4 regions of the Clostridioides sp. ZZV15-6598 genome follow, and region 3 is predicted to be linked to each of the others. Evidence: riboswitches for the same ligand, from Rfam matches in the RefSeq annotation. Region 3 holds a riboswitch; each other region holds the start of a gene.
What was found. Region 3 has a riboswitch for S-adenosylmethionine ahead of KGF50_RS16855 (methionine ABC transporter ATP-binding protein). Riboswitches for the same ligand answer to the same signal wherever they lie in the genome.
Positions count from the first base shown of each region.

Region 1 (3,203 bases), on a different contig from region 3:
ATATTTTAATCTACTTTTAATAGTTTTTTAACTGACTTACTATAATCATTTCTCTTTACATCTTCTAAGAATCTATCAATTTCATGCTCTGATTTTGCATTTACAAAAATAGCAAGTTCTTCTTCATCTATAATATTATAGCTATCTATATACTTATCTAAACATTTTAAAATACCATCTCTATTATATTCACTAAATCTGACTACCGCACTACATTCATCTTCTATAAGCCCACTCAAATCCAATTTACCTTTTGAAAAAGACTTTATATTTGAACTCCTATCATCTATTATATCTATTATATCAGCATAAACAGCACTTCCTGTTGCACCTCTTCCAGCTCCCTTACCTACAAAAGAAAGTTCTCCTACTGAATCTCCTACTATAATTACTACATTAAACTCATTATCTATTTTAGACAGCATATTATCATTATCCACCAATGCTGGTCTAACAAATCCACTTACTTCTCCCAATTCATATTTACTTCTAGCAACTAATTTTATCTTACAATTTAATTTCTTAGCATATTCTATATCCTTTTCATCTATTGAAGTTATTCCTTCTAATAGCAAATCTTTCCAGTATACTATTTTCCCATAAGATAAAGTAGATAATATAGATAATTTTCTAGCACTATCATATCCTAAAACATCTGCATCTGGATTAACCTCTGCAAAGCCTAGCTCTTGTGCTTGTTTTAAAGCTACATCATATGGTAAATTTTCATCATACATCTTTGATAATATAAAGTTGCATGTTCCATTTAAAATAGCATTTATGCTTTTTATATTATTACCTTCTAGTGATTCTATTAATGGCTTTAAAACTGGAATACCTCCTGCTACTGATGCTTCAAATTTAATGCTAACATCATTTAAGTTAGCCAACTCTATAAGGTCACTACCTCTTTCAGCTAATAAATCTTTATTTGCTGTTACTACATGTATTTTTTTATTTAGAGCTCTTGTTACATAATCAAGAGCTGGATTTAGTCCTCCAATTACTTCAACTAATATATCAATATCTTTACTAAATATATCTTCTATATTTGTTGTTACCTTATCAAAATATCTCTTTGTTTTATGCTTCTCTTTGTTTTTAACTAAAATTCCAACTATTTCTATTTCTCTTTTTGAAGTATTATTCTCTATTAAATCTATTAATCCACTTCCTACTGTTCCATACCCTAATATTCCTATCTTCACTGTTCCATACCCCCATCATTTTTGATTGTATTAATTTATTTATATATATAAATAAATTAATTAAAAAAGCTTGAGTATAAACTCAAGCCATATGACGGGTTTATACTCATCTTTCAGCATAATTGCTGCAGGATTTAGCACCAATGTATATTAAAATATACTGGTTGCCGGGCTTCATAGGGCCAGTCCCTCTGCCTCTCTTGATAAGATTGCTAATTTAAATTTATGTTTAATAGTATAATACAATTTTTGCCAATTGTCACTATATTTTTTAACTTCTTTTTTCTAAAATAATCTAATTAATTATCTAACTGCTCTTTTAGTTGGTTTACCTTTTTTTGTAACGTTATTATTTTTAACCTTAGCTTTTGCCTGTTCATGCCCTGGGAAAAGTATCTTAGGCTCATCAATATTTCTCTTGTAAATAGTAAATTTAAAACCAATAGCTTGAACAAACTCTGCTCTTAAAGCTTCACATACTGCATTAGCAGTTTCTTTAGCATCAAGACCTGCATTTTCTAGTATAGTAACCTTTACTAATTCTCTAACTCTTAGCATATCCTCTAATTGCTCTAAAAAGCTTTCTGTAACGCCTTCCTTACCAATTTGTGTAGTAGGCTTTAAAGTATTTGCTAAAGATCTTAAATATGCTCTTTGCTTTCCTTTTAACATATTATCACCTCTATAATTCTATATCAAAATTAATTGTAAAATTCAAATTCCAATTCATAAATTCTAACTATATCTCCATCTTCAATTCCCATCTCTCTAAGCCTATCAAATATACCTTGACTTTCCATAGCTTTTTGGAAATATTGAAGTGATTCCATATCATCAAAATTTACAGAATACATTATTCTTCTAAGTGCCTTACCTGTAACTACATATACACCATCTTCAACATCTATGTTCAATTCTTCTTCTGTTCCAATATCAAGTTCTGGTCTATACATTTCTTCTTCTGAAACTAATTCTATATCTTCTACTTCTTTTAACATTTTAGAAACGTAGGCAATTACATCATCTATTCCTTGACGAGTTGCTGCAGACATCTTAAATACTGTATATCCTCTACCTTCTAATTCATCCTTAAATTTTTCAAATTGGCTTTCATCTTCCAATATATCAAATTTATTTGCAACTACAACTTGAGGTCTTGTTGAAAGCTTCTCATTATATAACTTAAGCTCATCATTTATTTTGTCAAAATCCTCAATTGGGTCTCTACCTTCTAGTCCAGATATATCTACAATATGTATCAATACCTTAGTTCTCTCAACATGTCTTAAGAATTCATGACCTAATCCTATACCTTCAGACGCACCCTCTATAATTCCAGGTATATCAGCAAGTACAAAACTATCTCCAAACTTAGTTTGAACAACACCTAAATTTGGTGTCAATGTTGTAAAATGATAGTTTGCAATTTTTGGCTTAGCTTTAGTTACAACTGATAAAAATGTTGACTTACCTACATTTGGAAATCCTAAAAGACCTACATCTGCTATCATTTTAAGTTCAAGAGTTATCCATCTTTCTTCTCCATCTGTACCAGACTTTGCAAAAGCTGGAGCTTGTCTTACTGCATTTGCAAAGTGTTGATTACCTTTACCACCTATACCACCTTTTGCAACTACTGCTGTATCTCCTTCTTTCTTTAAATCTGCTAATACAAGACCTGTAGCTTCATCTCTTATTACTGTACCTGCTGGTACTTTTAATATTAAGCTTTCTCCATTTTTACCAGCTCTTTTACCTTTGCTACCGTCGCCACCGTGTTGAGCTTGATATTTTTTCTGGTATTTGAAGTCCATTAATGTTCTAAGACCTAAATCAACTTCAAATATGATGCTCGCTCCACGACCACCATCTCCACCATCTGGCCCACCAGCTGGAACATATTTTTCTTTTCTAAATGCTACCGAACCATTTCCACCATTTCCAGCTTTAACAAATATTCTCGCTTTATCTATAAACAAATTCTTCACCTACTTA
Region 1 covers NZ_JAGWCS010000019.1:34,511-37,713, reverse strand. Annotated here, with positions in the region: gene KGF50_RS05835 (homoserine dehydrogenase) at 6-1,208, opposite strand; SAM riboswitch class I at 1,312-1,418, opposite strand; gene KGF50_RS05830 (YhbY family RNA-binding protein) at 1,512-1,880, opposite strand; gene obgE (GTPase ObgE) at 1,910-3,187, opposite strand.
Region 1: another riboswitch for S-adenosylmethionine. It lies ahead of KGF50_RS05835 (homoserine dehydrogenase); the one in region 3 lies ahead of KGF50_RS16855 (methionine ABC transporter ATP-binding protein).

Region 2 (3,203 bases), on a different contig from region 3:
TATTTAACTACTTTTTCAACACTAAATGTTTCATCATTTACATTTTCTATTAATGCTATTGAACACATGTTATAACCGTTTTTATGTTCATCAAGCTTAACCACTAAATCAGAATCCTGTTTTTGTTTAATAGTTACAATTCCATCAGCTTCTGACCAATTAGCTACACCTTCATAAATAAAAGCATAAATCAATATTCTTTTTATTTCTTTTATCTTATTACCATTGATTCTTATATTTTCGCCTTGTGTATTACTTCCTGTTCGGTCATCTCCATCTAGTTGAGCAAAAGGAGGATGTTCTAAATTACCAAAGGAATTGCCTAATGCTTGAACAGCGCCCTTTACACCATTTTTCATTTCAAACAAGCAACCTAAATCTAAATCTATATTACTACTTCTTAGAGCTCCAAAAAAGCCCTTTTTTTGTACCTTTTGATTCCAATTTAAATTAACTAAAATCTCACCTAAATCGGTATTTTCTTTTTTTGTAAGATTTATTTTTTGTCCTTTTTTCAATTCTATAGCCATAGTAATCTTCCTCCACAAACATAGATTTACTTAAATGGTAGCACTTAATAAGTCAATATTCAACAAGATTACAATAATAATGTTAAAATTATACTAATTCTACTAGAAAACAGGAATTACAATTCCTTTGTATTTTTCTTCAATTAAGTTTCTTGCTTTATCTGATGTAAGAACCTCTTGTAAAACTTTAATTTTTTCACTGTCTTTATCCTCAGTTCTAAATGCTAAAAGGTTAGCATACTCATCATTTACTGGTGCTGTGTAGATTCCATTTTTCTTAGCATCAAGACCAGCAGGTACTGCATAAGTAGTGTCTATAAATGCAGCAGTTACATCTGGAAGAGAAGATGGTATTTGAGCAATATCTAATTCTTTGAATTGTATGCCCTTTGGATTTTCAATTATATCTTTAGGACTAACTAAATTATTTTCTTTAGGTAAAGTTAAAAGTCCGATACTTTCAAGATATCTAAGGTCTTTAGAACAAGAAGATGGATTGTTGCTTATTGCAATTGTATCTCCTTTTTTAAAATCATCAACAGATTTTATTTTGTAAGAGTAAAGTATCGCTGGGCATACATATAGTTTAGTCCCAGCCATTATTTTATAGCCTTTAGCTTTAACAGCTTCTTTTAGATAAGGCTCATGCTGAAATAGATTTGCATCAATTTCGCCATTATTTAAAGCTTCATTTGGAAGTATGTAATCGTCAAAGTTTTTAACTTCTAAAGTATAACCTTTTTCTTCAATAAGTGGTTTTAATTCTTCTAATAACTCTCCACCTGGAACTAAAGTAGCACCAACAACAATTTTTTTATCGTCTTTAGATTTTGAACATCCAACTACAGATAAAGTAAATACTAGACATAATAACAAACTTAATAATTTTTTGAATTTCATAAAAATTCCCTCCTGAATATAATTGATTAGTTAAAAATAAAATACCCTCTTTTTATCACATTGTGAAAATAAAATAAGCCTGAGTGTAAACTCAGGCTTTAAAAGCTAATTTAAACTCATCTTTCAGTACAATACTGCAGGATTTAGCACCAATGTATATTAAAATATACTGGTTGCTGGGTTTCATAGGGCCAGTCCCTTCACCACTCTGGATAAGAAGTATTAATTTTTAATTATGTTATACATATTAGCATGATTTTCTATATCTGTAAACATAATTTTGTAAATATTTTAAAGTTTTTGTTATTTTTACTTAACACCTAAAATTCCAGAAACTAAAATATTAGTATCAGCACCTAAGAAATAGTCATTTATTTCAATACTATCTAAAATAGATCTTAATGAATTTTCCTCATGTTTTGTACCAACAAGTTTATCTTCTACAAAAGATACATCACACTTTCCAAAGAAATCTCCAAAAAACTTTATACTAGTTATTATACCTTTATCAACATTTAAATTAAATTCTACATTTCCACCAGCATATTTTAATTCATTTGAAAGAGAGTATTTCGGTGAATTACCAAAATTCCAATCCCAAGTTTCATATTTTGATTTAGTAAGCTTTTCTATTTCCTCTATGTCATATTTACTTAGAGAATAATTTGTATTATCAGCATTTGTTGCAGAAAGATAATTCATTATAGCATCTTTAAACTCAAGTATATCCATATCAGACTGTAAGTGTTCACTTATATTGGTTACACGAGACTTTACAGATTTTATACCTTTACCTTCAAATTTTATGGGTTTTACTTTTAGTGCGTTTGAAAGGTCATTTATTTCAGATGAAAATAAAAGTGTCCCATGGTGCATTACTTTATTTTTATAGTTATGTTGAGCATTTCCAGAGAACTTTTTACCATCTATAAGAAGGTCATTTCTTCCAGAAAACTCAGCACTGACATCTAAAGTTTTAAGTAAGTCTATTATTGGCTGGGTGAATCTTCTAAAATCACTAAAACTATTATTATTACAAGCTATAAATGTAAAGTTTATATTTCCTAAATCATGAAATACAGCTCCTCCTCCAGATTGTCTTCTAACAACTGGTATTGAATGTTCTTTTATATACTCTAAGTTTATTTCAGAGAGTGTATTTTGATTTTTTCCAACAATTATAGAAGGTTCATTCCTCCATAAAATAAATAAATCTTCATCAAAATTTTTAAGTAAATATTCTTCCATTGCTAAATTAAAATAAGGGTTTGTTTTTTCATTGTAAATTAATAACATTAAAGTAATTCCTCCATATAATTGATAAAATTTTTTTAGATGATTTTGGTACAATTAATTTTATAATTCGACAATGATATAAAAAATCCTTTAAAGTAAAATTTTTAAAACTTCCTTGCAAAGTTTAAATAAATAATATATACTCAAAATATATTTAATAAAAGTGAATAAAAGGGTAGAGGCGCAATAATCTATCAGTACCAATAAGGAGTTAAGCACAAAGATTTATTGGGAAAGGGGATATTGCCGAAGTTTTATAATCGATGCTTTAAGATTATATTGCTGGGGGTACATAAAATATATGTACAACTGTCACAGGTTTATTTGTGGTGAGCTATCATTTAAGGAATTATATTATATTTGTTTTTTAGTATTATCAATGTATTGTAATGTTTAAGCCTTGAGTGTTTACCACTCAAGGCTTTTTTATTTTATCATAACCCATAATACCCTATATAATTCACAAAATTAAAAAGA
Region 2 covers NZ_JAGWCS010000073.1:6,788-9,990, forward strand. Annotated here, with positions in the region: gene KGF50_RS13880 (TerD family protein) at 1-530, opposite strand, end outside; gene KGF50_RS13885 (MetQ/NlpA family ABC transporter substrate-binding protein) at 633-1,430, opposite strand; SAM riboswitch class I at 1,544-1,649, opposite strand; gene KGF50_RS13890 (lipoate--protein ligase) at 1,740-2,726, opposite strand; lysine riboswitch at 2,895-3,071, shown strand.
Region 2: another riboswitch for S-adenosylmethionine. It lies ahead of KGF50_RS13885 (MetQ/NlpA family ABC transporter substrate-binding protein); the one in region 3 lies ahead of KGF50_RS16855 (methionine ABC transporter ATP-binding protein).

Region 3 (3,203 bases):
TTGTACCAAGTAGCTTTTACCATTTACAATGTCTTCAATTGTTATTTCTGAAAATCCTACTTTTTCACCTAATAAAATTAAATTTTCCTTATCAAAAAGTTGAAATTCTTTAGTGTATGATAGTTTTTGTAACCATTCTTTTGAGTAAACTACATTATAAAAAATGCCTTCTGGTTTTAAAACTCGAAATATTTCTGACAATCCCTTTGTTGTATCATCCCAAAAATAAATTGTATTTATAGAGGTCACTATATCAAAAGAATTATCTTTGTATTCCAAATTACAACAATTTCCTATTGAAAGTTGAATTTTGCCATCTTCAATACCTTTGAGATTTTGTTTTGTGGCAAGTTCTTTCATATCTTTTGAAATATCTATGCCACATATGTCTGTGGAATATTTTTTATAAATTTGTTGAATCAAATATCCATTTCCATATCCAATATCGAGTAGTCTAGATTGTTCATTAAGACGAATACATGATATTAAACTTTTATACATTTTCTGGTTTATTGTATTCATTATCAAACAGCAACATTTGCCAATAATACCTCTAGGATTTCCAAACTGAGAACCAATATATTCTGTAAATTTTTTCATTTATTATTCTCCATAATTTTTATTTTTAACTGGTAGAATTTTATCATAGAATTATCTTTAAGTCATTCTATTTATGTTAAAATAAAGTTTTATAAAAAACATATTAGCTTTCTGGCTTTATTTTATAGGCGAAATCAAATAGATAGCTTAATAGTTATATGATGTTATATAACCATTGAAAATGTAAAGAGTTATGGTCTAGAAAATCAATAGAATAAAGCTATTTGTTTTTTATTAGTAATAATAAAAAATAAAAATTTTAAATAAATTTATTGACAAATATTATTAATAAATATATCATATATAACATAGCAAGAAATGATAATCGAATTAAATTAAATTAAATAACGTCTTATCAAGAGTGGTGGAGGGACTGGCCCTTTGAAACCCGGCAACCAGTATATTTTATATACATTGGTGCTAAATCCTGCAACTAATATAGTTGATAGATGAGTATAAATAGCTTTCTAAGCCTGAGTTTATACTCAGGCTTTTATTTTGTTAGATACAAATTTAAAATACATAAATAAAAATAAACATACAAATTGAGCAGAATATGTGGGGAGGAAATTTTATGGTTAGCATAAAAAATGTTAATAAGTATTATGGAAAGATTCAAGTACTTAAAGATGTAAGTATTGAGATAGAATCTGGAGAAATTTTTGGAATAATAGGTCATAGTGGTGCTGGAAAATCAACACTACTTAGATGTATAAATGGGCTAGAAGAGTATCAAGAAGGTAGTGTGCTTGTATCTGATAAGGAAGTAAAGTCATTAAATGAAAAGCAAATGAGAGATTTAAGAAAAGAGTTAGGAATGATTTTTCAACACTTTTCACTACTTGAAAGAAAAACAGTGTTTGATAATGTAGCATTACCTTTAGAGTGTTTTGGATATACAAAGGCAGAAATTAAAAAAAGAGTTTTAGAGTTATTAGAAGTGGTTGGGATATCTGAAAAGAAAAATGATAAACCAAGAAACTTAAGTGGTGGTCAAAAACAAAGAGTTGCAATTGCTAGGGCTTTAGCACTAAATCCACAAGTACTTCTTTGTGATGAAGCTACTTCAGCATTAGACCCAAATACTACAAAATCAATTCTTTCATTACTTGAAGATATAAATAAAAACCTAGGAATAACAATAATAGTGGTAACTCACCAAATGGAAGTTATAAAACAAATTTGTGGAAGAGTGGCAATAATGGAAAATGGAGAAGTATTAGAAGTAGGAGATACAGAAGAAATTTTCTTGAGAAATACTAAAGGACTTAGAAAATTAATAGGTGAAGAAAGTATAATTTTACCAAAAGGAACAAATATAAAAATACTATTCCCTAAAGACATTTCTAATGATGCTATCATCACAACAATGGCAAGAGAGTTAAACATAGATGTATCTATAATATTTGGGAAATTAGAACAATTTAAAGAAGATATTTTAGGTTCACTTATTATAAATGTTTCAGATAAAAGTGGAGAGAAAGTAAAACAATATCTTACAGATAAGGACATAAGATGGGAGGAAATGATAAATGAATAGTCTAATTGATTTTTTAACAACACTATTTCCAAATGCATTATTACAAACTTTATATATGGTCATAGTACCAACTGTAGTAGCAACCATATTAGGATTTATACTAGCAATTATATTAGTAGTTACAAAACCAGATGGATTAAAACCAAATAGCACGATTAATAGTGCACTAGGATTTATAGTAAATATATTTAGAAGTTTCCCATTTATGATACTTATAGTTGCAATGATTCCAATAACAAGATTAATTGTTGGAACAAGTATAGGAGAGACTGCTGCAATAGTGCCAATAACTATTGGTGCAGCACCATTCATCGCTAGAATTATAGAAAGTTCATTAAATGAAGTTGATAAGGGATTGATAGAGGCTGCCAAATCTTTTGGGGCTACAAAAAAACAAATAGTATTTAAAGTTATGATAAAAGAAGCAATGCCTTCAATAGTATCTGGGATTACATTATCAGTAATTTCTATACTTGGTTATACAGCTATGGCAGGTGCAGTAGGAGCTGGAGGACTAGGTAATATAGCACTTATTTATGGATACCAAAGATTTGATACAGCAGTAATGGTTTATACAGTAATAGCACTTGTAATACTAGTTCAAATAATACAAGGTTTAGGAAATCTAGCTTATAAGAAACTAAAATAACTTAATTAATAAAACATTTTTAAAGGGGGAGTAAAAAATGAAATTAAAAAAATTATTATCAGTAGCATTAGTGTCAGCAATAGCAATATCAGCAGTAGGATGTTCAAACAAAGAGGATAAAAAAATATTAGTAGGGGCATCATCAAATCCACATGCAAAAATATTAGAAGTTGCAAAGCCTTTATTAAAAGAAAAAGGATATGATTTAGAAGTAAAGATATTTGATGATTATGTGCTTCCAAATACAGCTTTAGATGAAGGTTCTTTAGATGCTAACTTCTTTCAACATATCCCATTTTTAGAGGAGACTGTTAAGGAAAAGGAATATAAACTTACTTATACATCTAAAGTGCATATAGAGCCAATGGGATTCTATTCAGAAAAAGTTAAATCATTAGATGAAGTAAAAGATGG
Region 3 covers NZ_JAGWCS010000115.1:4,082-7,284, reverse strand. Annotated here, with positions in the region: gene KGF50_RS16860 (class I SAM-dependent methyltransferase) at 1-600, opposite strand, end outside; SAM riboswitch class I at 950-1,056, shown strand; gene KGF50_RS16855 (methionine ABC transporter ATP-binding protein) at 1,175-2,140, shown strand; gene KGF50_RS16850 (methionine ABC transporter permease) at 2,133-2,789, shown strand; gene KGF50_RS16845 (MetQ/NlpA family ABC transporter substrate-binding protein) at 2,827-3,203, shown strand, end outside.

Region 4 (3,203 bases), on a different contig from region 3:
TGCTCCAGCAAAACTTATAACCATTTTGATGTTTATTTTACCTGACATACACACTACTCCCTCCTAAATAAAATAAATTTTTAATAAGTAAAATTTAATGTAAGTTTATTAAGACTATATTAGTTGTATTAGTGCTACTTTTCAATATTTTTTGAATTATTTAACATTACTTAACGAAATCTTAACCAGTTTTTAACATATGTCTTCTAATATGTATTAATTTAATGCAATATTATATAATGAAATATATTAATCTCAGTAAATAATGTTTCTTTATTATATGATTGAAAATTAGTATTTATTAAATATATTTAATTATAAAATAAAAAACTGCTAAAACGTAATTATAAAATTACATTCTAGCAGTTCCTTGTCTAAGCATTATTCACCTAATGCATCTTTTCTTAATTGTTCTACTTTATCAGTTTTTTCCCATGGTAAATCTATATCAGTTCTACCAAAGTGACCATAAGCAGCAACCTTTTTGTAAAGAGGCTTTCTTAAATCTAAATCTCTTATTATTGCTCCTGGTCTTAAATCAAAGTGTTTGTTTACTAGTTCAACAAGCTTTTCTTCTGAAACTTTACCTGTCCCAAAAGTATCTATAAATATAGATAATGGTCTAGCTATCCCTATAGCATATGCAAGCTCTATCTCACATTTCTCTGCAAGTCCAGCCGCAACAATATTTTTAGCTACATATCTAGCAGCATAGGCAGCAGATCTATCAACTTTTGTAGGGTCTTTTCCTGAAAAAGCTCCTCCACCATGTCTAGAATATCCACCATAAGTGTCTATTATTATTTTTCTTCCTGTAAGACCTGTATCTCCTTGAGGTCCTCCTATAACGAATCTTCCTGTTGGGTTTATATAAATTTTAGTATCTTCATCAAGTAATTCAGCTGGTATAACTGATTTTATAACATGCTCAATTAAATCTTGTCTTATCTTATCATTTGATACTGTTTCACAATGTTGAGCTGATATAAGAACTGTATGTACTCTTACAGCTTTATTTCCTTCATATTCAACAGTAACTTGAGTTTTTCCGTCTGGTCTTAAATAATCAACTAAACCTGTCTTTCTAACTTCTGTAAGTCTTCTTGATAATTTATGAGCTAATGATATTGGAAGTGGCATTAATTCTGGAGTTTCATTACATGCAAATCCAAACATTATACCTTGGTCTCCAGCTCCTACTTTTTCTATTTCTTGTTCTATTTCTTCTCCAGTCTTACTTTCTAGACCTTCATCAACTCCCATAGCTATATCTCCAGATTGTTCATCTATAGAAGTTATAACTGCACAAGTGTCACAGTCAAATCCATATTTTGCTCTTGTATATCCAATTTCTTTTACTGTTTCTCTTACTAATTTAGGTATATCTACATAAGCAGATGTACTTATTTCTCCAGCTACTAGAACTAAGCCTGTTGTTACTGTAGTTTCACAAGCTACTCTAGACTGTGGGTCTTTTTCTAACAATGCATCTAATATTGAATCTGATATTTGGTCACATATCTTGTCAGGATGTCCTTCTGTAACTGATTCTGATGTAAATAAATGTCTTGCCATTTTTGTTCCTCCTTATTCATTCTTAATTTTTATTATAGGTTTTACCTTATCTTCAATTCTTAGAAATTTTACTCAAAATAAAAAACCTCTCCTTATAAGAAGAGGTTAATAATCGTAATCGCATACTAATTAACTGACCTCATCTTTCAAGACTTTTGTCTTGTAGGAATTAGCACCTTTTCCCATTTGGGTGGTTGCTGGGCTTCACAGGGCCTATCCCTCAGCCTCTCTTGATAAGGTAATCAAGATTTAAATTTTATTTTACCTTATTAGCTTACTATTTTTTTAAAATTTTGTCAAGATTTTTAGTCATATTTTTGCCATCACTTTTTTTGTGAGACAAATAAAATATTATCTCTATCTGAAATTTAAAGTTAGGTCTTTTTAGTGCTTTTTATTCATATATTTTTTTGAAGGGGGTGTTCCTATTGTATTTAGCTAAAGTAAATTACAGCGATGATGATGTTATACAGGTGCTAAGTTCAGTTCTCAAAACCATAATTAATGAAAATACGATTGTTGTTTGCATAGGAACAGACAGGGCTATAGGTGATACTTTAGGCCCTTTAGTTGGAACAATACTTAAAAACAGTAAATTTAAATACCCCGTTTACGGTACACTAGATAACCCTATTCACGCCTTAAATATATATGAGTCTTTAGATACTATAAAAAATACACATATGCAAGGTAACTTCTTGGCTATAGATGCTTGCTTGGGGTCGCAGAGTAACATAGGTAATATACAAATTAGAGAAGGACCTATCCTGCCCGGAAAAGGTGTGGGAAAAAAACTACCTCAAATAGGAAATTATTCTATAGTAGGAATTGTAGATAAAATTGATGAAAATAACAGACTTTCATTTAATAATATACGTCTTAGCTTTATATTAGACTTAGCTGAAACAATAGCTTTAGCACTATTGGTATCTACTTAAATCTTATATAAGGTAACTGATAAAATTTTTTATATTAAAAGGGTAGATACTATAGAGTATTTAATTTAATAAATACTCCAAATTATCTACCTTTTTATTTTGATGTTTATTCTTCTGTTTTCATACGCATAAATTTTATTTTTCTACTAAAGCAAACATTAACTCACCTTTACAGACAAGTTCTTCACCAACATAAGCTTTAGCATCTGCTTTTGCTATATTTCTTCTAAGTGTTGTCATTTCAACTTCCATAGTCAATGTATCTCCTGGTCTTACTTCTCTCTTGATTCTAACTTTATCAATACCTGCAAATACACCTAATTTGCCTTTATTTTCTTCTAAAGACATCATTGCCACTCCACACACTTGTGCTAGAGCTTCTACTATCAACACTCCTGGCATCAACGGATAATCTGGAAAATGACCTTGAAAAAATGGTTCATTAACTGTTACATTTTTTATACCAACAGCTCTTTTTCCAACTTCTAACTCTGTAATCTTGTCCACTAATAAAAATGGATACCTATGTGGTATTAGTTCTTTTATTTCATCTATATTTAACATTTTAAACTCTCCTAATTATTTTCTTTTGAAAGACCCACCTGTTTCAAGTAAATCTATTGAGCCCAAAGCAATCCCTGTTCCTTTTGCAACACAAGATAGTGGCTCATCTGCTATTGTAACAGTTAT
Region 4 covers NZ_JAGWCS010000017.1:26,010-29,212, reverse strand. Annotated here, with positions in the region: gene KGF50_RS05330 (hypothetical protein) at 1-48, opposite strand, end outside; gene metK (methionine adenosyltransferase) at 382-1,575, opposite strand; SAM riboswitch class I at 1,712-1,815, opposite strand; gene yyaC (spore protease YyaC) at 2,004-2,513, shown strand; gene fabZ (3-hydroxyacyl-ACP dehydratase FabZ) at 2,649-3,077, opposite strand; gene mreB (rod shape-determining protein MreB) at 3,093-3,203, opposite strand, start outside.
Region 4: another riboswitch for S-adenosylmethionine. It lies ahead of metK (methionine adenosyltransferase); the one in region 3 lies ahead of KGF50_RS16855 (methionine ABC transporter ATP-binding protein).